DNA from 2 places in the Nocardia sp. CDC153 genome. Region 2 is predicted to be linked to the other one. Evidence: riboswitches for the same ligand, from Rfam matches in the RefSeq annotation. Region 2 holds a riboswitch; the other holds the start of a gene.

Region 1 (11,989 bases), on a different contig from region 2:
TCGTTGCGGTGAACGATCTTCTGGACGCCGAGCCCGAGACGGTCAACTCCGACGCCTACGGCGACGGCTGGCTCTTCGAGCTCGAGGCCGACTCCGCCGAAGCGCTCGACGCGGCGCTCGGAAAGCTCCTGGATGCCGCAGGTTATCAAGGAGTTATCGGAGGCTGAAGGAGCCTTCACAGTTCTACCTGCACGGGTACGCCCTGGCAGGGTACGGTCAATGCCAACAGAAGTGCGCGCAGCCGGTGCCCGGTATATCCGGACCTGCCCGAGGCGGGAAGCGGCCGGAGTGCCGCATCGCTGAGGGCACCAATTGCTTGCATGGATTATTCGGTTCGAGGAGGAGAGCAAGGGTGAGCGAGAACAAGGACCCGGGTTACCAGGAAACGGCAGCAGAGACCACTTCGGTGTTCCGTGCCGATTTCCTGAACGAGGTCGAGACGTCGCCGCGCACCGAGACAGGCGAGCAGCCGGTTCAGGGGGTCGAGGGTCTGCCCGCGGGCGCGGCCCTGCTGGTGGTCAAGCGCGGTCCGAACGCCGGTTCGCGCTTCCTGCTCGACCAGCCGACCACCTCGGCGGGCCGCCACCCCGACAGCGACATCTTCCTTGACGATGTCACCGTCAGCCGTCGCCACGCGGAATTCCGCCAGGACGACGACACCTTCCAGGTGGTCGATGTGGGCAGCCTCAACGGCACCTACGTCAATCGGGAGCCGGTGGATTCCTCGGAGCTGCAGAACGGCGACGAGGTCCAGATCGGCAAGTTCCGCCTCGTCTTCCTGACGGGCCCCAAGCCCGCCACGAGCGATTCGGCTCTATAGGGCCGAGCGGAATGACTGGCGCAGCGCAGTGGACGCGCGGAGGCATGTCGATCGGCTCCGTGCTGGATCTCCTGCGTCCGGATTTTCCGGACATCACCATCTCCAAGATCCGATTCCTGGAGTCGGAGGGCCTGATCAGCCCGGAGCGCACGCCCTCGGGGTACCGCCGCTTTCACGTGGCCGACGTCGAGCGCCTGCGCTTCGTGCTGACCGCGCAGCGGGATCAGTACCTGCCGTTGAAGGTGATCAAGGAACAGCTCGAAGCGATCGACAGCGGGGCGGCGACGCTCGGGGTCCGGGAGGCCCGGGCCCGGGCGAACGCCGTGGGAGGGGTCGGGGCCATGCCCGATTCGACATCAGCGTCGCCTGACGCCATGTCCCCCAACGGGGGCGGCCGCCTGCGGCGGCTGAACGCGGTGCCCGGTGAGGTGTCGCCCGAGGAGCTTCGGTTCGATCACGAAATCCGGATCACCCGGGCGGATCTGCTCGACCAGGCGGGCATCGACGAGAAGTTCCTGACGGAATTGATTCGCGCCAACCTCATTACGCCCGGTGCGGCAGGCTATTTCGACGGCGACGCCGTCACCCTGGCCCGCACCGCCAAGGCCCTGAGCGAATTCGGTTTGGAGGCAAGGCATCTGCGCGCCTTCAAGCTGGCCGCCGATCGCGAGGCCGCCATGGTCGCCCAGATCGCGGCCCCGATCGCCAAGAGTCGCGACGCGGACGCCCGCGCTCGCGCCGAGGAGACGGTGCGCGAGTTGGCGGCGCTGTCGCTGACCCTGCACACCTGCCTGGTGAAGACCTCTGTGCGCGCTTCCCTCGGCGGCTGAAATCTTCGCCTAGACTCGGTATTACAGCCGGGGGCTGGCGGCCGGTGTGGATTTGGGAGGCAGTGCGATGAGCGAAATGCGTGTGATCGGCATCCGTGTCGAGCAGCCACAGAATCAGCCCGTGCTGTTGCTCCGGGAAGTCTCCGGTGATCGCTACCTACCGATCTGGATCGGTCAGGCCGAGGCCACCGCGATCGTGCTGGAGCAGGAGGGCGTGACCCCGATCCGCCCGCTGACCCACGATCTGATCAAGATCCTGATCAAGGAGCTCGGTCACACCCTCAAGGAAGTGCGGATCGTGGATCTGCAGGAGGGCACCTTCTACGCCGACCTGGTCTTCGAGAACGATCTGCGCATCTCGGCGCGGCCCTCGGATTCGGTGGCCATCGCGCTGCGGGTGGGCTGCCCGATCTATGCCGAGGAGCCGGTCCTGGAAGAGGCCGGGCTGGTCATGCCGGACGAGCGCGAGGACGAGGTCGAGAAGTTCAAGGAGTTTCTCGAATCGGTATCTCCCGATGACTTCAAGGCCACGGACAGCTGACCAACTCCTGACCTGGCGATGATCCTGGGTTGATCTCCAAACGAGACAAAACCGTGTCTCTACCTCAGGTTTAGGTTTAAAAACACGCGCCCGGTGATCCTTGGATGGACCCGATTCTCCCGCAACAATCAGGGGAGTAGCCTCGATTGTTAGGCCAACGCTCCAGAGTCGATTGACAGAGCCCAGCCCTGATAGGCACGCAGTAAGGGAGTAGTCAGTGGGAGATCAACCGCAACCTCAGGATGTGGTGCAGCCAGGGCTGTTCCCCGATGACACGGTGCCCGACGAACTCGTCGGCTACCGTGTGCCCAGTGCTTGCCAGGTGGCCGGAATCACCTACCGCCAGCTCGACTACTGGGCCCGCACCGGACTGGTCGTCCCGTCCATCCGCAGCGCCACCGGATCCGGCAGCCAGCGTCTGTACTCGTTCAAGGACATCCTGGTCCTCAAGATCGTCAAGCGTCTGCTCGATGCGGGCATCTCGCTGCAGAACATCCGCATCGCCGTGGATCATCTGCGCAGCCGCGGGGTCGAAGACCTCGCCGGAATCACCCTCTTCTCCGACGGCACCACGGTCTACGAGTGCTCCTCCGCCGAGGAAGTGGTCGATTTACTGCAGGGCGGACAGGGCGTGTTCGGTATCGCGGTCAGCGGTGCCATGCGCGAATTGACCGGTGCCATAGCCAACTTCCCGGCCGAGCGCGCCGAGGACGGCAGCACCTCCGAGCGTCCGGAGGACGAGCTGTCCTTCCGCCGCAAGGCCCGGATGAGCAAGACCGGTTAGACACAGCCGTTTACGAATGCGCGTCGCCCTCGGGAGGCGCGCATTTTCGTTGCCCGATGTGCTGCTCGGTGTGAAACGGAGCCCAGGCAACATTGTTGTAACCTGGGTCCCCTTAAACTGGCGAGTGCGTCGCAGCCGTGCGGGAGAGTTCCGGGGGTAGCCTCGGACGCCGAAGGAGCAGCACCTCCCCGTCAATCTCTCAGGCACAAGGGACCGTGCGGAGTTTCGGCGCCTCTGGAAAGTGGTGGCCGCGCGTCACCCGCCCATGGTGAAAGGGCAACGGCCGCAAGGTCGGGGCCCGAATCTCTCAGGCATCGAGGACAGAGGGGGAGGGCAGACGTAGTGTCGGCCTCCGGGTCGACCCCGCCCACCCCAATGGAGCAGCCGTGATCTGGACTCGATCCTTCGCCGACCGCCACATCGGCCCCGACAGCGGTGAGACCGGCCGCATCCTCGAGACCGTGGGCGTCGAGTCGCTGGACGAACTCGCCACCAGGGCCGTGCCCGCCAGCATTCTGGACGCGCCCGAGGGCAATGGGCTCAATGCGCTGCCCGCGGCCGTCTCCGAGCACGAGGCGCTCGCCGAGCTTGCGGCGCTTGCCAATTCGAATACCGTGGCCACCTCCATGATCGGGCTGGGGTACTACGACACGCTCACCCCGCCGGTGCTGCTGCGGAATCTGGTCGAGAATCCGGCCTGGTACACCGCGTACACGCCCTACCAGCCGGAGATCAGCCAGGGGCGGCTCGAGGCGCTGCTGAACTTCCAGACCATGGTGGCGGATCTGACCGCGATGGAGGTCGCCAACGCGTCCATGCTGGACGAGGCGACCGCGGCGGCCGAGGCCATGACGCTGCTGCAGCGGGCGAACCGTAAGAGCAAGTCTTCGCGGCTGTTGATCGACACCGATCTCTTCCCGCAGACGCGGACGCTGCTGTACACGCGCGCCGAGCCGCTGGGGATCGAGATCGTCGAGGCCGATCTGGCCGAGGGTGAACTGCCCGAGGGTGAGTTCTTCGGTGTGATCGTGCAGCAGCCGGGCGCGTCCGGGCGCATCGTGGACTGGGCTCCGGTCATCGAGGCCGCACACGCGCGCGGTGCGCTGGTGGCGGTCGGCGCGGATCTGCTTGCGCTGACGCTGATTACGCCGCCCGGTGAGCAGGGCGCGGACGTCTGTTTCGGCACCACGCAGCGTTTCGGTGTGCCGCTGGGCTTCGGCGGCCCGCACGCGGGCTATCTCGCGGTGCATTCCGCGCATGCGCGACAGCTGCCGGGCCGACTGGTCGGTGTGTCGGTGGACGCGGACGGCAACCTCGCCTACCGGCTCGCGCTGCAGACCCGTGAGCAGCACATTCGCCGGGAGAAGGCGACCTCGAACATCTGCACCGCGCAGGTGCTGCTGGCCATTCTGGCCGCCATGTACGCCTCGTATCACGGCGCGGACGGGCTGCGGTCGCTGGCACGGCGGGTACATGGACACGCGCAGTGGCTGGCCGCCGGGCTCGGCGATGCGGTCGTGCACCAGAGCTTCTTCGACACCGTGCTGGTGAACGTGCCCGGTGGTGCGGAAGGCATTGTGGCCAAGGCGAAGGGGAGCGGCATCAATCTGCGGCTCGTCGACGCCGATCATGTGGCCATCGCGTGCGATGAGGTCACCACGGACGCGCATGTGGTCGCCGTGCTGGACTGCTTCGGCGCGGAGATCCCCGTCGGCCCCGAGGGCGCGCTGTTCCACGGCAAGCAGCGCCCGCACATCGAGGTCCGCACCTCGGAGTTCCTGACCGCCCCGGCGTTCACCAAGTACCGCACCGAGACCGCCATGCTGCGCTACCTGCGCGCGCTCTCGGACAAGGATATTGCCCTGGACCGCAGCATGATTCCGCTCGGCTCCTGCACCATGAAGCTGAACGCGGCCGCGGAGATGGAGGCCATCACCTGGCCCGGCTTCAACCGGGTGCACCCGTACGCGCCGGTCGAGGATGCTCCCGGACTGCTGAAGCTCATCGACGACCTCGAGGGCTGGCTGTGCGCGGTCACCGGCTACGACCGGGTTTCCCTGCAGCCCAATGCCGGTAGCCAGGGCGAGTACGCGGGTCTGCTCGCGATTCGCCGCTACCACCTGGATCGCGGTGACGCGCACCGGGATACGTGCCTGATCCCCTCGAGCGCGCACGGCACCAACGCGGCCTCGGCCGCCATGGTCGGCATGCGGGTGGAGGTCGTGAAGACCCGCCCCAACGGCGATATCGATCTCGACGACCTGCGCGCCAAGATCGCCGATCACGCCGAGCGACTGGCCTGCATCATGATCACCTACCCGTCCACGCACGGCGTGTACGAGCACGAGGTGGCCGAGCTGTGCGGTCTGGTGCACGAGGCGGGCGGCCAGGTGTACGTCGACGGCGCGAACCTGAACGCCCTGGTGGGCCTGGCTCGTCCGGGCAAGTTCGGCGGCGATGTCAGCCACCTGAACCTGCACAAGACCTTCTGCATCCCGCACGGCGGCGGCGGTCCGGGCGTCGGCCCGGTCGCGGTGCGCGAGCACCTGGCCAAGTACCTGCCCGGCGATCCCCTTGAAAAGGGTTCGCACGCGGTGTCTGCCGCCAAGTACGGCTCGGCCTCGATCCTCCCGATCACCTGGGCCTACATCCGCATGATGGGCGCCGACGGCCTGCGCCGCGCCACCCTCACCGCCATCGCCTCGGCCAATTACATTGCCCGCAAACTGAACCCCCACTTCCCGGTCCTCTACACCGGCGACAACGGCATGGTCGCCCACGAGTGCATCCTCGACCTGCGCGAGATCACCAAGCAGACCGGTGTCACCGTCGACGACGTCGCAAAGCGCCTGGCCGACTACGGTTTCCACGCCCCCACCATGAGCTTCCCCGTCGCGGGCACCCTCATGGTGGAACCGACCGAAAGCGAAAACCTCGAAGAACTCGACGCTTTCATCGAAGCCATGATCGCCATCAAGGCCGAAATCGACGAGGTCGCCGCAGGCACCTGGCCGGTGGACGACAACCCCCTGCGCGGCGCTCCCCACACCGCGGAATGCCTGGTCGGCGAATGGACCCACCCCTACACCCGCGAAAAGGCCGTCTACCCCATGGGCATCAAGCACCCCCGACCCAAGGTCTGGCCCTCCGTCCGCCGAATCGACGGCGCCTACGGCGACCGCAACCTCGTCTGCTCCTGCCCACCCCTCGACACCTACACCGACTGATCCCACCTGATCGCTCGGAAACGCAAGCGCCCCACCGGTTCCCGCAACCGGTGGGGCGTTCGTCGTTGTGCACCGGCAACCGCTGCCCGTTGTGACGCGCCCGGCTGGCTCGGCCGCCGGGGTGGGTGGCACGGAGCTCACATCATCGGATACGACTGGAGGAAGGTGGTCCAGAATCTGGTGGCGTCATCGAAAGGCGTTGCATCCCAGCGGTTCATATCCTCTTGGATGATTTCCTCGACTTCAGCCCAGTCGTAGGGCGTCGGGTCTTCCTCGGGACCGGGTCGTTCGACCTCTACCTTGTACACCAGGTATGCCAGCGACGAGAGGTCGCGGTGGATCAACTCGAATTCCACCTCGGCGTCCGGATCCGACACCCATATGGTCCCATCGGCGGGGCGAACGTAGAGCATGGCGTGGAACAACAGCCCCAACGGCTGCAACTCTCCAACCGGTGTGACGGTCGGCATCGAGTCGATATCGGCAACGAACTCCATATCAGCGCTGGCAGCATCCCGCTCGGCCACCTCGGCCGACATCCGAAACAGCCCCCGCGAGTACGGTATCCCGAACGTCACCGCAAACTCGACCGCATCCCGCGTCCTCCAGACCCGCTCCGCGAAGTCACCCCGAAACCTGAGCATCTCCCCCGGCGGCAGACTCCCACGAACCGCCTCCCAGTCCACTCCAACCAGCATTCGCCCTCCCCTCCCTACGATCGTGCCGACGCGGCAAGTGGCTTGACCCACCGCGACCATTCGGGTTGCGGCGCATAACCGTTGGCCTTCCAGACGCTCTGCCCGAGATCATTCTCATCGAGCACCATCGCGTCGGCGCGCGTCCCTCCAAGTCGAGCGAATCGTTGCTCCGCAGCGCGGATGAGCACCCCTCCAACACCCCTACGGCGGCAGCCAGGCGCGACCGCCAAACGGTAAATATGACAGCGCCAGCCATCCCACCCCGCAATCACCGTACCCACCAACTCACCAGCGCCCTCGCCTTCGTCAAAGGCAAGAATCAACGCTTCGGGATCGCGCCGTATCAGCCCTTCGATCGCAACAACAGAATCGGCCGGCCGGTGCGCATCTTCCGCAGCCCTGCCCCAAAACTCGAGAACAGTACCGGCATCGTCGAGGTTGGCTGCGCGGAGAACGATCGTGGACACCCGGGCAGTCTAAAAAACGCACCGTCGAGCGGCGCACCCTGGAGTGGAATTCGGGCACATCACCAGACATCAGCGAATTCGACCGCGCCGAACTCCATCTCAGCCTGGAGGACGGCTGCTGCGATCTCGCTGTGATCGGTATCGGAGATGCACTCCCACTCCGCATCGCAGTAAAACAAGTACACCTGGGAGCTCGAGTCGTACTGAGCGATCACCAGGCGTGAGAAGTCTTGAACGAGGCGACCATCTACCCAATGCCGCGTCCTGCCAGTGGGCGTCAAGCCACGGATGTCCGCAACCTTCAGGACCCGTGCCCCATCGATGAACGGGGGAACATCTATCACGATCACATTGTCGCCCGAGCGTGCCCGGCTGGCGAATCAAGACGTGCAACTCTGCCGCTCGGTCAGGAAACCTGCTGCGGCACTTGCCAACTCACCGACTAGCGTTGTTATGGGACTGGTATCCGCACGGCTATGCCGAGTGCGTGCCATTCCGGGTTGCGTCCTCGCGCCGGTGCGGGGTTTCGCGTTACCGTCGCGTAGGAGTGAAAGGGGACGCGAATGAATCACATCCGGAACTTGTCCGAGCGGCGGGAGTCGGCGCTGGAGCGGTTGCGGTCGAATACGGACAATCTTTGGCTCGCGACGGCTGATGGGGTGCGGGGGCCGCACCTTATACCCGTGTCCTACTGGTGGGATGGGGCTCGGCTGCTGACTTCGACATTCGACGGCAGTCGGACGCTGCGGAATATCGAGAATCAGCCGCGGGTTCGGGTGGCACTGGGTAGCACGACCGATGTTGTCATGATCGACGCGGTGGCGAGCATCGTTGCCCGGACGGACGTCGATGACGCGGCGGCCGAGGGTTACGCCAGGGCATCCAGAATTCCCCGCTCTACCCCGGGGTTCACCTACATCTACCTGGTGCCGGAGCGGATCCAGGTTTGGCGCGGGCCCGCCGAATTCTCCGGGCGGACCGTCATGCGGGCGGGTCTCTGGCTCGACGAGCCGGTCGACTGAGCCTGGCGCCGAACGTCGAAGCGCCCCACGGGTTCTCGCAATCCGTGGGGCGCTTCTCGGGTGGCGTGGTTCAGACCTTGGCGGGTTTGTAGGTGGCTATGGCCCAGATGACTACTACGTCTAGGGCGATGATGAGGAGGGACCAGGCTGGGTAGTAGGGGATCCAGAGGAAGTTTTCGATTATGGAGAGGGAGGCTAGGACTAGGGCGGAGGTGCGGCCCCAGGTGGTGCCGGCTAGGAGGCCGATGGCGACGATTATTTCGATTGCGCCGAGGATGATGTGGATCCAGCCCCAGCCGGTGGTGTTGAGTTTGTAGATGTAGTCGGAGGTGACTACCAGGAGGTTGTCGGCGGCTACGGCGGAGATGCCCTGCAGGATCGACAGGACGCCGATGACGATCAGCAGGATGCCCGCCGCGACGGATGTTCCGGCGGCGACGTCCTGCTTCAGCGAGGAATCGTTACCACTACTGTGTGCCATTCGCTGAATATGCCACGGGTTTGCTGGCCGCGCCGGAAGCGCGGCCCACGTGTTGCTCGAACGGTGGAGCGCTGGAGTCGACCCGGTTATGGGGTGGTCAGGGCTTGGGAGACCGCAGTGCCGAACGGGAGGTCGGCGGTGGTGTTGACCTTGGTGTAGGTGCCGCCGGTGCGTTGGGTGAGGGTTTGCAGGGTTTGGGTGCCGGGGCCGTTGATCACGATGACGTCGATGCGGATCGGGTGGGCGGGATCGGTGGCGGCGGCGATATCGGACAGGAGTTGATCGCCGGTGACGGGGGAGTCGTCCTCGGGGCCGTCGGTGATCAGCAGGATCGAATTGGTGCGGGCGTTGGCGTAGTTGGCCAGGACGTTCTTGTAGGCGGCCTCGAGGGTGGGGTAGGTGCGGTCGGGCTTGGACTGGCTCGCGGTGACGGTGGTCAGGGCCTGGCTGATGGCGGTGCGCTGGTCATTGCTGAGCACCGCCGTCGGGGCCAGCACCTTGTACGGGTTGTTGCCGTCGAGGTTCTTGGAGTACTCCCAGACCCCGAGACCGAAATCGGGAGGCATGACGCCCATCGTGGACTCCAGTGCCGCAACGGAATTGGCGAGCCGGGTGCCGTAGCCCTCGGTCGCGGACATGGAGGAGGAGACGTCGAGCAGGACGGTGGCCTGCACGCCCAGCACCGGGTGCGCGATGATCTGATCCACCTTGGCCAGTACGGATTTCGCGGGGACCGGGGCAGTGGCCGGGGGAGCAGCGCCGAAACCGTTGTCGGTGAACAGCTTCGACTGCTCCGGGGCGCGCAGGAAATCGGCGAACAGACCCGCGACGAGATTCTGGGTCTGGTCCACCCAGGCGCCGGTGAGCTCGGCGGCGGGGTAGTCGGCCACCGGGCCCGCGCCGTCGGGACGGAAGGCGGTCAGGCCGACGCGGGCTCGGATCTGCTGTTCGGTGGCGGCGACCGCGTGCAGGGGCGCGTTGGCGTGGTCGGTCGCGGCGGCGAGATCGGTGAGCGCGGCGTTCACGTCCTTGGCCGGGGGCGCGCCCGCCGCCAGCAGGGAGATGGCGGACACGACCTGCCCGGTGGCGACGGCCTTCTCGTCGAGGGGATCGGTGCCGGAGACGCCCGAGCCGACCGCGGTCGCGATGGCGAGCGACGGATCGCCCGCGGGCATGGCCAGGCGCAACTTCCCCGACGACCCGAGGCCGACATCGGCCAGCGAACCGCTCTGCAGCTTCGGCAGATCCGACCAGTGGATCTTGGCGGTCTCGAGCGCGCCGCGCAGTTCATCGTGCACGGCCAGGGAGATCGGGCTCACGGCAATCGGTGCCGGGGTGCCCGCGATCAACCCGGGCACGCGCATCTGCTCGACCGAGCGCGACGACGCCGGAATCCACAACGCGGGCTGTGGACCCAACGCCGGATCCCACGGCTTGTTGGAGGTGAAGGCCGCGACCATGGCCGCCGACGGCTGCGCGGTCACGCTCACCTGCGCGCAGTGGTCCCGGACATGCGGTTTCGTGGCATTGAATCGATCGGCGGCGGACTTGACCGGGGTGAGAATGTCGGGGTCGACGGTCACATTGAGCGTCGCGGTCCCCTCCACGCACGACGCGGCGGCCCGAGAGTCCCGCTCCTTCGCCCGCTCCGATAACCACGCCCACCCGACGACGGCGAGCGCTAGCACGATCACCGCGCCAATTGCGATAACTGGTCCCTTGCTGACACCTCGTGACCCGCCCGCGGCGCGATGAGTACCCACGATCGATCAGTGTATGTTGACGCCCCGGTAGCCACCTGTACCAGGCGGTTACGCGCAATCCGACCGGCACGAAAAACGGCGGCAGCCCTGAAGACTGCCGCCGTCTCGGGTCAATCCCGAATCATTTTTCCGCGGTCGTACTCGTGCCCGCCCCACACACCGGACTGGCCGGTGCGGGCGGCGAACTCGCCGCATTCGCGGCGGATCGGGCAGGACTCGCAGATCGAGCGCGCGTAGTCGAAGTCCTGCGACGGGTACGGGAACCACGCCTCGTGGTTCGGGTCACCCTTGCAGGCGGCGTGCTGCCAGTAGTCCTTCGAGTCGGAGATGGGGAGCAGATCCGCCAGGGTCGGCTCCCGAAGTGCAGTGTTCGTCATCGGATCTCGCTCCTTTCATGTCCGATCACGCTGGGTGGGTTTCCTTGGTTCAGGACGCGGCCAGTTCCTTCCAGACCTGACGCTGCGTCCGCTCTCTATCGTTGGGCGCCTTGGGCTCCCACAGCAGGCGCATCCCGGCCTCCTCCGGAGTCCGGTCCGCCTTGTAGGTATTGCAGGGCCCGCACGCGGCGATGAGGTTGGCCCAGGTATTGGGCCCGCCCTTGGACCGCGGACGGATGTGGTCGACGGTGCGCGCCCAGCCGTTGCAGTACCCGCAGCGGTAGCGGTCACGCCGCAGGATCCCGGGCAGGGTGGCGCGGCTGTGGTCGTCGTGCACGAGGATCCGGTGCTCGAGGTAGATGTAGCGCTGCAGCCGGATGGTTTCCGGCAGCACGATCTCCAGGTGCTTGGAACGGATCGGGAAGTGCGGCTCCCGCTCGGTGACGGTCTCGGCGGCGCCGCTGAGCAGCAGCACCACCGCGCGTTCGGCGCGGATCGTGGTCAGCGCCTCGTAGGAGGCGTTGAGCAGCAGCACTCCGGTGTCCATCCAGTTGTCGGTGGTTATCTCCGGGTCTTCGGCATGACGGAACAGCATGGGGGTCACCATGTTTCGTGAAAGGGATCGAACAGGAAGGAAGAAGGGGCCGCTCTTACGCGCGCGTCTGGAGACGGCCCATGGGCCGCTCGTCGCCGCGCAGTCGATCGCCGCGCTTGGCACTGTCGGTAATCAAGCCGTCTCCTCCTTCCTGCTGGTCACGACCGTCGCGGTCGTTTGATCTTCGGTGAAAGTCATGGTGGCACAACGGGCATGCCGTTGTCGGGTGATTTTTTGCTCCCCCTGTGACCTCGCCGCCCCGCACGAAGACGGTGGACAGGTCGTAGAGTGACAACGAACAGCCCCGCCCGCTTGTTCCTGAGAGACGGGAATCACATCGGTGATTCACTGCCAGGCAACTTAACCGGGGGCGACTGTGCGGTC
Region 2 (11,989 bases):
GAACAGAGTTTCAGCGTCATCAGAGACCGGGTGCGACAGCGTCACTCGATTCGTCTGCTGCGGGAATCCAGCCTGCCGGTCGCCGTCGTCGCGCGCGAGGTCGGCTACAGCGATATTCGCGATTTCCGGCGCGCCTACATCCGCTGGACCGGACATCCGCCCAGCGCGGAGCGGCGGCTCGCGGGCTGACGGGGGATTTCCGGCCATTGTGGGGGCCGGCGCGGTCAGCGTGCGGCCGCGGGATGTGACGGTGTTCACCCGGTCCTAGATTTCTGCGCAGTCGCGAACGCGACGCGGAACAGACGAAGGATCCACCATGCGGAACACTGCACGTACCCGGATGACACTGGCGGTCGCCACGGCGGCCTTGGTCGCGCTCGGCGCGGAAGCCACGACGGCCAATGCCGCGCCCGCGGTCTCGGATCCGGCCCCCGTCCAGATCGCGCCCGCCGCTCCCGTTTCGCCTGCGGCCGACGCGATTTCGCCGATCCAGTCCGCGACGCCCGTCGACGCCCAAGCCGATATCAACAACGCGCTGAACCAGGCCGGGAACGAATTCATGCTCGGCGCGACGATCGGCAGCATGGCCGGCGGTGTGGTCGGTCTGGTCGCGGGCTGCGCGATCGGAGCCGTCGTGGGCATGATCGGCGGCTGCATCCCCGGGCTGGGAATCGGCGCGGCGATCGGTCCGATCATCGGCGGTGTCGTGGTCGGCGTGCCCGCGGGGCTGGTCGCACTCGGCCAGGCGTACGCCACCCTGCACGGGGCGGGCGAGATCAGCGCACCGCAGTAATCACATGGCGCACAGGGAATTCGACGAAGCTCGCGCGGCCGTGGCGGCGGCGGCGCGCAGGTTGGCCGCGGCCGGATTGCTGATCGGTACGGCGGGCAATGTGAGTCTCCGGGTGGGTGATCACATGGCCGTGACCGCGACCGGAGTCCGGCTCGCGCAGGCCGGACCCGAGCACGTCACCGTCGTCGATGCGGACGGGCGGGTGGTCGCCGGTGAGTTCGCGCCCACCTCGGAACTGGAACTGCATCTGGGCGTGTACGCGCGGTTCGACGCCGCCGCGGTGGTGCACACCCACGCCGTCGAGTCCACCGCGCTGTCGCTGGTCGTGGACGAGATCCCTTGTGTGCATTACCAACAGCTCCTGCTCGGGGGTGTGATCCGAGTGGCCCCCTTCGCCACCTTCGGCACCCCCGAGCTGGCCGCCCACGTGCTCGCCGCGCTGGACGGCAGGCGCGCCGCGCTGATGGCCAACCACGGTGCGGTCGCCCTCGGCTCGAGCCTGGACGACGCGGTGGAGAACACGCTGCTGCTGGAGTGGGTGTGCGAGATCTACCGCAAGGCAATGGTTTCGGGCTCGGTGCGCACGCTCAGCACGGAACAGCAGGCGGCCGTCATCGAGGCCGCGCTGCGCCGCGGCTACGGCACCACCCATCGCTTGGACGAACAGGACACGTAGTGGAGCAATCGATCATCTGCCTGGGGGCGCACGTGTTCGACGTGCAGGTGCGCCCGGTGCAGGAGATTCCGGACGGGCAGGGCGCGACCCTGGTCGAGCAGATTCGGTTCAGCCCCGCGGGAACCGCCGGCGGGACGGCGCTCACGCTGGCGAAACTCGGTGCGAGCGTGCGCTGCGCGGGCGCGATCGGGACGGACCCGATCGGTGATCTGCTGCTCGCCATGCTCGGTGCGCGCGGCATCGACACCTCACTGCTGCTGCGGCGCACCGACGTTCAGACCTCGGCGTCGGTGCTGCCGATTCGACCGGACGGCAGTCGGCCCGCCTTCCATGTGCCCGGGGCCAATCTGACCTACGGTCCGGACGACGCTCCGCACGCCGAGATCGCCCGCGCCACCCACCTGCATCTGGGCGGACCCGAGCTGATCGGTGGGGAGGCGGCGGCGAAGATACTCGAACCGGCCCGCGCCGCAGGCGTTGTCACGTCGGCCGATTTGCTGGCCGTCGGTGATCCGGGTGTGCTGGCCTGGATCGCTCCGGCGCTGCCGCACTTGGATTATCTGCTACCCAATGACGATCAGGTGCTCGGCTGCACCGGTGCCGCCACCCTCGAACAGGGCTGCCGCGACCTGGTGGATCGCGGGGTCGGCTGCGTCGTGGCGACGCGCGGTGCGCAGGGTGCGTTGGTGGTCACCGCCACCGAGACGTTCGCGGTGCCCGCGTTCGCCACCGATGTCGTGGATACGACCGGGTGTGGTGACGCGTTCTCGGCCGGATTCCTGCGCGGAATCGCCCTGGGTCGCGATCTGCGCGCCGCCGCCGTATTGGGTTGTGCCGCAGCCGCGCTCGTGGCGCAGGGGCTGGGCAGCGATCACGGGGACTTCGATCTGACCGCCGCCGACGCCTACGCGGAAGGGACTCCCACACTATGAGCGAGAAGACGGACGTCGTCGTGGTGGGTGCGGGCCTGGCGGGGCTGTCCGCGGCCCGCGACCTGGTCGCCGCGGGGCTGAATGTCACTGTGCTGGAGGCCCGTTCGCGCGTCGGTGGTCGAACCGTCAACCACGACCTCGGCGACGGGCGAGTGGTCGAGGCCGGTGGCCAATTCGTCGGTCCCACACAGGATCACATCCTCGGGCTGGCCCGCGACCTCGACGTGCGAACCTTCCCCGCCTACAACGAAGGCGCGAGCGTCTACGTGCGCGGTGACTCCGCCCGCCGCTTCACCGGGGACATCCCGCCGGACGTGCTGGCGCTGCCGGATCTGGGTGTCGCCATGCATCGGATCAACAGCCTGGCCCGCACCATCCCGGTCGACAAGCCCTGGCGCGCGGATCACGCCCGCAAATGGGACGGCATGACCTTCGAAAGCTGGCTGCGCGGAACCACACTCACCGACGGCGCGCTGGACCTGGTGAACGTCTTCCTCGGCTCCGCCTACGGCGGGTCCGCCGCCGACGCCTCGCTGCTGTTCAGCCTGTGGTACATCGCCGGTTTCGGCAACGAGACCACGCCCGGCACCATCGACCGCGGCATCGGCGTCACCGGCGGTGCCCAGGAGTCACGCTTCATCGGTGGCTCCCAGCGCATTTCGGAACTCCTGGCCGAGCAGCTGGACGGCCGGGTGGTGCTGGACTCCCCGGTGCGGCAGATCGAGCAGGATGCTCACGGCGTCACCGTGACCGCCGACTCCGGCGTCCACCGCGCGGCCCGGGTGATCGTGGCCGTACCGCCCGCTCTCGCCGCTCGCATCGTGTGGCGTCCGCTGCTGCCGCCGCAACAGGACGCCCTGTTCTCCCGCCTGACCTTCGGCACCTTGATGAAATGCGAAGCGGTGTACCCCGAACCATTCTGGCGCGCGGACGGACTCAACGGCCAGGGCGTGTTCCGTGCCGATTCCCCCGTCTGCTCCATGTTCGACAACACCCCGCCGGACGGTGGCCCGGGCGTGCTGATGGGTTTCGTCGGCGGCCCGCAGTGGCGCACCTGGGCGCACCGCCCGCCGCGCGAACGCCGTGGCGCGGTCCTGCGCCAGTTCGCGAAGGTCGTCGGCAAGACCGCCCTGCGCCCCCTCGACTACTTCGAAATGGATTGGACCACAGAGGAATGGACCCGCGGCGGCCCCACCTCGGTCCCCGGCCCCGGCGTCCTGTCGACCCTCGGCGACTGGCGAGACACCCCCTTCGGCCGCGTGCACTGGGCAGGTGCCGAGCACGCCGACCACTGGAACGGCTTCATGGACGGCGCGGTCCGCTCCGGCCGCGACACCGCCCGCGCCGTCCTCGCCCAACTCTGACGAAAGCCCGCCCATGCCAGCACATTTCGAAATCTCCGAACGTGCCCTCATCCCCGCCCCCGTCGAGCGCGTCTGGGAAGTGGTCTCCAACACCGCCCGCTACGCCGAATGGGTCGCCGCTGTCCTGGAGGTAACCGACCACCACGGCCCCGCCGAACTCGGCAAAACCTACTCCGAACGCAACCGCACCCTGGGCCCCCTCACCACCCGCTCCACCTGGACCGTCCACGAAATAAAACCCCTCCGCCGCCGCGTCGACACCGGCACCGGTTTCGAACCGCTACGAAAAATGACCAACATCTTCGAATTCCGCCCGCTCGACACCGAAACCGAAATGACCTACACGGTCCACTACCAAATCACCCCCGCCCCTCTCGCCCACCTCCTCCACCGCATAGTCCAACCGTCCACCCGCCAAGGCATGCAAACCTCCATGTCCAACCTGACCGACCTACTAATCGCCGAAGGCTGAACGCCAACAGACGCTGATTTGTCAGATGACAGGTGCGCGGCGGGTGCTGGAGTTCGGAACGCTCTGGGGATACAGCACCATTTGGTTCGCTCGCGCCGTCGGTGCTGATAGGCATGTCACCACGCTCGAGGTAGACGAGCAGTACGGGAGCTCAGGGCAAGAACATCCTGTTGTGGTGCGCCATCAGGGACTCGAACCCCGAACCCGCTGATTAAGAGTCAGCTGCTCTGCCAATTGAGCTAATGGCGCTGGGCACCGTGGTGGGTGCGGTGAAGAAGATAGCAGGGGTGGGGGTGGGGAAACTAATCGGTGGGGTCACCAGGTGTGCCAGGGTGGGGGACCATGTGTGCCGAAGTCGGGGCGCGGTGGGGTTTGGGGGCGGTGGGTGTAGCAGAATGGTTGCCGCCGGTGCGGATTCGTTGCCGGACTGTCCTGTTCGACGCAGCGCACCGCACGCGCACCACGATGCGCCACGGTGTCGCGGGTGGGTCTGCTGCGATCAATCCATGCGGAAGGTTTGATACGTGCGCAAGCACCTGATCACGGTGGCGACCATTGCACTCCTGGCGGGAACGGTTGCCGCCTGCGGCGATCACCGCAGTGCCCCTTTGACTCCGCCCTCGCCGACGTCGTCGGTGCCGTTCCTCGGCGGCGGCCAGATCCCCGAAGTGATCGACGTGCCGACCAGCACCCCGGCGACCACCTCCGCGACCAAAACCCGCTAGCGGCCCCGGAATTCGTCGACGAGCAGGCGACCGCCGGGCGGGGTACACCGACGCAACGCGTGGCGGTCAGGCCGGGACATCGGTCGGGCGGGAGGGCGGTCGCTTCAGCAGGGCCAGGGTGCGGGCGGTGTGCCGGTGCACACTCAGGACCGGGATGCCCAGGGCCACAGCGGTTTCGGTGGCGGACAGGCCGACCGCCACGCGGAGGGTGAGAAGATCGCGCTGACCGTCGGACAGCTGGGTGAAGGGGGAGCGGCGGGAGTGCTCGTAGCGGCACAGGCCGACCGCGCGGCGGATCGTGGTGTACGCGAATTCGAGGAAGTCTCGGCGCGCGGTGCGGGCGGTGGGCCAGCCGGTGAGGATCGCGGTCGTCACCTGGTCGGCCAGGCGGTCGGAGATGACGTTCGCGCCCAACTCCGCACGGCAGCACGCGGTGGCGAAATACCGCGTGTAGGTGAGCAATTCGGCAAGGGCGGTGCGGCGACCCGAGGCCGCGGCGGCGAGGGTGGCGGAGCTGGGAACCGCTGCCCGCGACGGTGCCACGGCGGTCATCGGTGTCACAGCGGTCATCGGGGTCACGGCGGTCGCCGCGCGGGTGACGGGCGGAGTCACGCAGGGCAGAGAGGCCACGCGGGGCAGAGAAGCGGTATCGATGCTCATGGGAGGTCCTCGGATCAGCCGGGCGTTCGCCCGGTTATCGGATCTCCCCCTCTGTCATGGGACCTGAGAGCTTCGCCGCATGCACGACTTGCACCGTAGGTGAGGCGCTCCATACGCCTGACTTTCCAGAGTGGCCTGGTCGAAACGGTATCTGTGCCTGAGAGATTCCGGGGAGGTTGCTCCTTCGGCACCCCGGATCCGGGGCTTCTCCCGCCACGACTCATAGCGGCCGGATATTCGATTGTCTCGGGCCAGCCTAGTCGATGCGGTGGGTCGCCGACACCACACAGCAACCCACCGGCATCCGGATTGTGGCCGATCTCACCGCGGATCGCTGAGCAGCCACTGCTCGCGCGGCGTGCGCCGGCGCTCACGGCGACTGCCGACGCGAGCCCGCGCGGCGTACGCGAGGGTGCTCTCCTCCGCGGTCAGCTGATGCCAGCCGCTGCCCCCGCCGATGTCGAACGCGCCGATGTACCCGCCGGGCAGCAGCTGGAACGGCTCGGTGATGTGCTTGCCGAAATCGAACTGGGTGCTTCCGGGCTTGCGGAAGTTCTCGAACCAGGCCGGAAACACGAAGTCCGACACCATGACCCCATCGATCTGATACCCGTACTGATCGGCCTCGCACGCGTCGGCGACCTCGTAGGCGTAGAGGCGGCCGGTGGTCGCGGTGGTGAAGACGTAGGCGGCCAGATTGATGTCGGGATCGCCGAGCATCTCGAGCAGTTCATGGCTCGCGGTCACCGTCCACTGCAGTCCGGCATTGGTGTCGCTGCGCGCGAACACCTTTCCCAGCGGCAGCCCCTCGCTGGTGAGATCGTGGTAGCCGAGCGCCCCGGCCTGATCCGAATCGTCGGCGATCACGATCCACCACGCGCCCGGCTCGGGCTGCTGACCGCTGCCCACGAAGCTCAGCTCGGCGTCACTTCCCCAGACCGGAGCCCAATCCCGGTGCACCTGCGTCTGCAGCGCCGGGACGACCGCGGAAACCTGGGCGTCGGTCAGTACGGTACTGCGGTTCAACACGGCAATATGTATGGCAGACATGGCGATTCTCTCGTCGTTGTGGCTGATCAGCGTGGTAGGCGCGACGTCATTCGATCTTGCTGGCTGTCATCATCTCGCGAAAACCCCAGGGAGGCAGGCCAAAAGTGCGCATTATCGATCTTTCGGTCCCGATTCGGTCCGGTATGCCGGTGTATCCCGGCGATCCGGAGGTCACCATCCGCCCCGCCTTGACCGTAGCCGCCGACGGGGTCAATGTGCTGCATCTGGATCTGGGTTCGCAGACGGGGACGCACGTGGACGCGCCGAGCCATATCGACGATTCCCTGCCCACCCTGGACGAACTCCCGCTGGAACGGTTCCTCGGCCCCGGTGTCGTCATCGATGCCCGCGCGGTCGGTGCCGGTGGTGCGATCGGGCGGGAACTGTTCGAGGGCCGGGTCGCCGCGGGGCAGATCGTGCTGATCGCGACCGGTTGGTCCGAACATTGGGGCACGCACGCCTACCTGAACCATCCGCACCTGACGGTCGAGGCGGCCGAGTACCTCATCGCCACCGGTGTGCGCACCCTCGGCATCGACGCCCTCTCGGTCGATCCGACTCCCGCCGAGGAGATTCCGGTGCACCGCATCCTGTGCGGCGCGCACGCCGTCATCGCCGAGAACCTGACCGGACTGGCCCGGCTGCTCACCCCGGAAAACGCTGGTCAGCCCGTGGAGGTATCGCTTTTCCCGCTGAGCCTGCCCGGGGCGGACGGAGCCCCCGTGCGGGCCATCGCCCGCCTCGGGGCATGACGGCGACCTCGGGAATGTGTGACAGAAACACCAGTGTGTCGCATTTTGCGGCGCAGGTCACTCGATCTTCGTAGACTGCTCTGGATCACCGGGGGCGTCGGGGCCCCCGGCCACGCCCGATCCGAAGGAATCCGCAGTGAACCGTTGTGCCGTAACCACTTTGCTAGCCGTTGCGGCTATCCTCCCCGTTGCGCCCATCGCCTCGGCGGAGATCGTCCTCACCGACGCCACCTCGACGACGACCACCACCCCCACTCCGGGCGTGGCCCCCAGCCCCGGCACCGGCGTCCCCGGCGAGAAGGACGACCCCAACAACCCCATCGAATCCGATGTCGAACTCGGATCCTCGGCCTTCAAACTCGGCGGCGCGCTCGGCTCGGCGACCACGGGCTCCTCGGGTCAGAAGGGCCTGTGCACGGTCCTCGGCACCGCCTCCTCGCTCGGCGGCCTCGCGGCCCTGGGCTGCGGCAACCTCAATGGCGGCGGCGGCATCGGCCCCGGCACCATCAAGTAGGACTCAGCCGCGGTCGGCTCGGCGTTCAGCCGCGGTCGGCATTGCCCGCCTTCCACTGCTCCCACGGAATGTTCCAGTCGCCCAGCCCGTCCACGCCCGACAGCGTCCCGCCGACCGTGTTCTTCACGATGGTGATGTCACCGCGCTTGACGTTGTCGTAGACCCACTTCGCGTCGGACGGGCTCAGATTGAGGCAGCCGTGGCTGGTGTTGACCGAGCCCTGCGCGCCCACCGACCACGGTGCCGAGTGGAAGAAGATGCCGGAGTAGGAGATTCGCGTCGCCCAGTCGATCGGCGTCTTGTAGCCGTTGGGTGAGTTCACCGGGACGCCGTAGGTGGAGGAGTCCATGATGATGCGGTCGAACTTGTCGCCGACGATGTAGACGCCATTGTCGGTCGGGGTGGAGTCCTTGCCCATCGAGGTCGGCATGGTCTTGATGACCTGGCCGTTGCGCTCGACCGTCACGATCTTGGTGTTGTCGTCGGCGGTGAAGATGGTGGCGTCGCCGACGGTGAAGCTGGAGTGGATGTCGCTGTCGCCGACCAGGCCGTTGCCCATATCGTGCCCGTAGGCGTTGACCGCGATGTCGACCTTGGTGCCCGGGGCCCAGAAGTTCTGTGGCCGCCAACGCACCTCGCGGTTGTTGACCCAGTAGAACGCGCCCTCGACCGCCGGGGTGGTGGTGATCTTGATCGCGTCCTGGGCGGCCTTGCGGTCCGGAATGTTCTCGTCGAACTGCACGGCCACCGGCTGCCCGATGCCGACCACCTCGTTCTCGGCCGGGAGCAGGTACGGGTGGGTGCGGTTGTTCGGCGAGATCGTGGTGAAACTCATAGTGGTGGTGGCCGCCCCGCCCAGCCCGACGGCATCCACGCTCAGCTTGTAGGTGCGCCCGAATCCCAACTGCTCGGCCAGCTTCCACGAGCGGCCGTCCTGCGCCAGCTCACCCGGCACCGCCTTGCCCTCCGGGCTGGTGAGCACCACATTGGTGAGGGTGCCGTCCTCGACCTTCAACGTCAGCTCCCCGGGCGACACGCCCTTGTCGCCGTCCTTGACAGGGGAGATCAGCTTCGGCTTGATCAGCTCGCCGATCGGGTTGGAATCGATTGCCACCGGGGCGGATTGGTGCTTCCCGGAGGAGCAGCCGACCAGCATCAACGCCAGCACAGACAGTGCCGCCCCGATCCCCAGCAGCTTCCCGGTACGTCGTCGACCCTTCGCATCACTCATCGCAACCCCACTCCCACGTCTCGGCGCACCCGGTCCCACAGCGCTCGCTCCAAACATCCGTGATCACCCCCCGCGCGTTAACAACTCTCGACACCTTTGCAAACGCGCAGCTCAGAGGGGCGATTTCACTTTCGGAGCCCAAGCCTGTTAATGTTCTTTCCGCACCGCAGAGCGGCCGGAGCGAAAGCCAAGGCCCCCGGCGGAGTAATCCGCGCCATTAGCTCAATTGGCAGAGCAGCTGACTCTTAATCAGCGGGTTCGGGGTTCGAGTCCCTGATGGCGCACCACAAGAAGCTCCCGATCGAATATTTCGGTCGGGGGCTTCTTGCGTTCCAGGGGTTCCACGCCGTCGCTGTCGGTGATGACGAAAGTGTTGCCGCCCAGGCCTTTCGCGCGGTACATGGCGGAGTCGGCCCGGTGCAGCAGGCGGCGCAGGCTGGATTCGGTCCATTCGGAATCCGCGTGCGAGGCCTCGATGATCGCGACGCCGATGCTGGCCGTGATGGTGACGGGCAGGTCCGGGGTGGTCTCGATGGCGGCGCGCAGTCCCTCCGCCAGGGCCGCGGGATTGTCTCGGAGGTAGCCGACGACCACGAATTCCTCACCGCCGGTGCGGGCCACGAGGGCGTCCGATTCGACGGTGTCGCGCAGTCGCTGGGCGGTCCGCACCAGGACCTCGTCGCCGAAGGGGTGGCCGAAGGTGTCGTTGATGGTCTTGAACCGGTCCAGGTCCAGCGAGGCGACATACGCCGACCGGCGCTCGCTGCGGCCGATGCGCGCGGCCAGATAGGAGTCGAGGCCGCGACGGTTGAGCAACTTGGTCAGCGGGTCCGACAGGGCGTCCACCCGCACGATCCAATGGCCCAGCTGCACGAACGGCAGGATGACGCCGACCACGACCACCATCACCAGAATGATGTCCAGGCCCAGGGCCAGATCCTGGAATCGCCCGTGGGTGTGTGACTCGCCGCGTCCGGTGGCCGGCAGGTAGCCGAGCGCGATCAGTGTGGCCAGCATCACCGTCACCAGAATCGACCACGCGACGTGCAGGGCCAACACGCGCGGGCCGTGGAATACGGTCACATATCCGCCCATCGCCATCAGCAGCACGATGCCGAGCACCGCGATGACGCGGTCGCGCGCGAGGAGATCGTTGGCGGCGGTGTCCAGGTCGAAAAGCACTATCCAGACCAAGGATTCGACTTCGCGCGGCCACGGCAGCAGCCACCAGCGCAGCGTCCACAGCCCGGCGACCGTGGCCTCCAGCGCGCCCTGCCAGCCCAAGGGCCCCGACACCTCGCTCTGCGCGAGGGCGGCCAACACCGCGATCAGCAGCATGACGATCCCGCCCGCCCCGAGCATGATCTTGAATCCGCGCAGCGCCGAGTGCGACTGCAGGGTGTCGACCAGCCATCGATAGTCGACCCGGTCTCGCCACCAGGTTCGATACAGCGATCGAGCGTCGGTCATGGAACCGCCTCACAGCGTCAGGAGATCCTGTGTTCGGCTGGGTAATCGCGACTCTTCGCGCAGGTTATGACCATTTCGCGGGGTGCGCAATGTTAACTTCCCTACGCTCCCGTCACCTCACGGCCGAGTCCCGGCACGCGTCCACGTCCGAAGCACCCCGCGTGCTGCGGGATCACCTGTGGATGCACTTCACCAACCACAATGGCCGCGACGAGGCCGACGCGCCCGTCATCGTGCGCGGGGAGGGCTCCTACCTGTTCGACGCCCGCGGCAAGCGCTACCTCGACTCCGGTCTGCGCTGTGGTCTCGGGTCTGCCCTGCGGTCTCGGGTCTGCTCCGCGGGGCATGAGAAAGCGGCGGGCGCTGGAATTCAGCGACCGCCGAGCCTGTGCCAATCCTCAGTCCGCGCGGAAGATCACGTCGTGCCACGGCTTGTGCGCGGCGGCGGTGATATCGGACATGACGTGTTTGATGTTGGTGTATTCGTCGAATGCGTAGGTGGACATGTCTTTTCCGAATCCGGAGGCCTTGTACCCGCCGTGCGGCATTTCGCTGATGATCGGAATGTGGTCGTTGATCCACACGCATCCGGCCTGGATCTCGCGGCTCGCGCGCTGGGTGCGGAAGACATTGGTGGACCAGGCCGAGGCCGCCAGACCGTAGACGGTGTCGTTGGCGAGCGCGATGGCCTCGTCGTCGGTATCGAAGGGCAGCACCACCAGCACGGGGCCGAAGATCTCCTGCTGCACGATGTCGGAATCCTGTGTCGCGCCGGTGATCAGGGTCGGTTCGTAGTACGCGCCGCCGGGATGGGTGTGCTCGGGAATGCGGCCGCCGCGAACGACTTTCGCGCCGGCCTCCCGGGCGCGCTCGACCATGCCGCTCACCTTGTCCCGATGCGCGAGCGAAATGAGCGGCCCCATATCGGTTTCCGCGTCCTCCACCGGACCGAGAGTCACGTGATCCATGAGATCGGCCACGCGCCCGACGAATTCGTCGAACAGCGGCCGCTGCACATACGCCCGGGTGGCGGCCGTGCAGTCCTGGCCGACATTGATCAGGGCCCCGGCGACCGCGCCGCGCGCCGCCGCCTCGAGGTCGGCGTCGTCGAAGACGACGAAGGGGGCCTTGCCGCCGAGTTCCAGATGCACGCGCTTGACCGACCCGGCGGCGGTCGCGGCCACCCGACGCCCGACCACCGTCGATCCGGTGAACGAGACCATGGCGACATCGGGATGCTCGACCAGCGCCTGCCCCGCCACCGGGCCCACGCCGACGACCACATTGATCACCCCCGCCGGTATCCCGGCCGCGGTAGCCGTCTCGGCGAACAGCAGCGAGCTGAGCGGG

The links. Region 2 has a riboswitch for glycine ahead of VMT65_RS28460 (hypothetical protein). Riboswitches for the same ligand answer to the same signal wherever they lie in the genome.
Region 1: linked by a shared signal. The riboswitch ahead of gcvP (aminomethyl-transferring glycine dehydrogenase) and the one ahead of VMT65_RS28460 (hypothetical protein) in region 2 are both predicted to bind glycine.

Annotation. Positions count from the first base shown of each region.
Region 1 is NZ_JAYKYU010000004.1:70,455-82,443, forward strand. It holds gene gcvH (glycine cleavage system protein GcvH) at 1-167, shown strand, start outside; gene garA (glycogen accumulation regulator GarA) at 353-820, shown strand; gene ftsR (transcriptional regulator FtsR) at 865-1,650, shown strand; gene VMT65_RS22835 (bifunctional nuclease family protein) at 1,718-2,191, shown strand; gene VMT65_RS22840 (MerR family transcriptional regulator) at 2,409-2,975, shown strand; glycine riboswitch at 3,106-3,201, shown strand; gene gcvP (aminomethyl-transferring glycine dehydrogenase) at 3,362-6,202, shown strand; gene VMT65_RS22850 (SUKH-4 family immunity protein) at 6,340-6,900, opposite strand; gene VMT65_RS22855 (GNAT family N-acetyltransferase) at 6,915-7,367, opposite strand; gene VMT65_RS22860 (hypothetical protein) at 7,427-7,711, opposite strand; gene VMT65_RS22865 (pyridoxamine 5'-phosphate oxidase family protein) at 7,931-8,389, shown strand; gene VMT65_RS22870 (DUF7144 family membrane protein) at 8,460-8,870, opposite strand; gene VMT65_RS22875 (VWA domain-containing protein) at 8,957-10,633, opposite strand; gene VMT65_RS22880 (WhiB family transcriptional regulator) at 10,744-11,010, opposite strand; gene VMT65_RS22885 (HNH endonuclease) at 11,060-11,605, opposite strand; gene VMT65_RS22890 (hypothetical protein) at 11,604-11,786, shown strand.
Region 2 is NZ_JAYKYU010000005.1:379,730-391,718, forward strand. It holds gene VMT65_RS28415 (AraC family transcriptional regulator) at 1-189, shown strand, start outside; gene VMT65_RS28420 (hypothetical protein) at 317-793, shown strand; gene VMT65_RS28425 (class II aldolase/adducin family protein) at 798-1,469, shown strand; gene VMT65_RS28430 (carbohydrate kinase family protein) at 1,469-2,401, shown strand; gene VMT65_RS28435 (flavin monoamine oxidase family protein) at 2,398-3,765, shown strand; gene VMT65_RS28440 (SRPBCC family protein) at 3,779-4,237, shown strand; gene VMT65_RS28445 (O-methyltransferase) at 4,254-4,448, shown strand; tRNA gene VMT65_RS28450 (tRNA-Lys) at 4,411-4,486, opposite strand; gene VMT65_RS28455 (hypothetical protein) at 4,762-4,962, shown strand; gene VMT65_RS28460 (hypothetical protein) at 5,029-5,622, opposite strand; glycine riboswitch at 5,664-5,757, opposite strand; glycine riboswitch at 5,758-5,845, opposite strand; gene VMT65_RS28465 (hypothetical protein) at 5,944-6,651, opposite strand; gene VMT65_RS28470 (cyclase family protein) at 6,777-7,424, shown strand; gene VMT65_RS28475 (hypothetical protein) at 7,585-7,938, shown strand; gene VMT65_RS28480 (L,D-transpeptidase) at 7,964-9,169, opposite strand; tRNA gene VMT65_RS28485 (tRNA-Lys) at 9,381-9,456, shown strand; gene VMT65_RS28490 (GGDEF domain-containing protein) at 9,419-10,639, opposite strand; gene VMT65_RS28495 (gamma-aminobutyraldehyde dehydrogenase) at 11,038-11,989, opposite strand, start outside.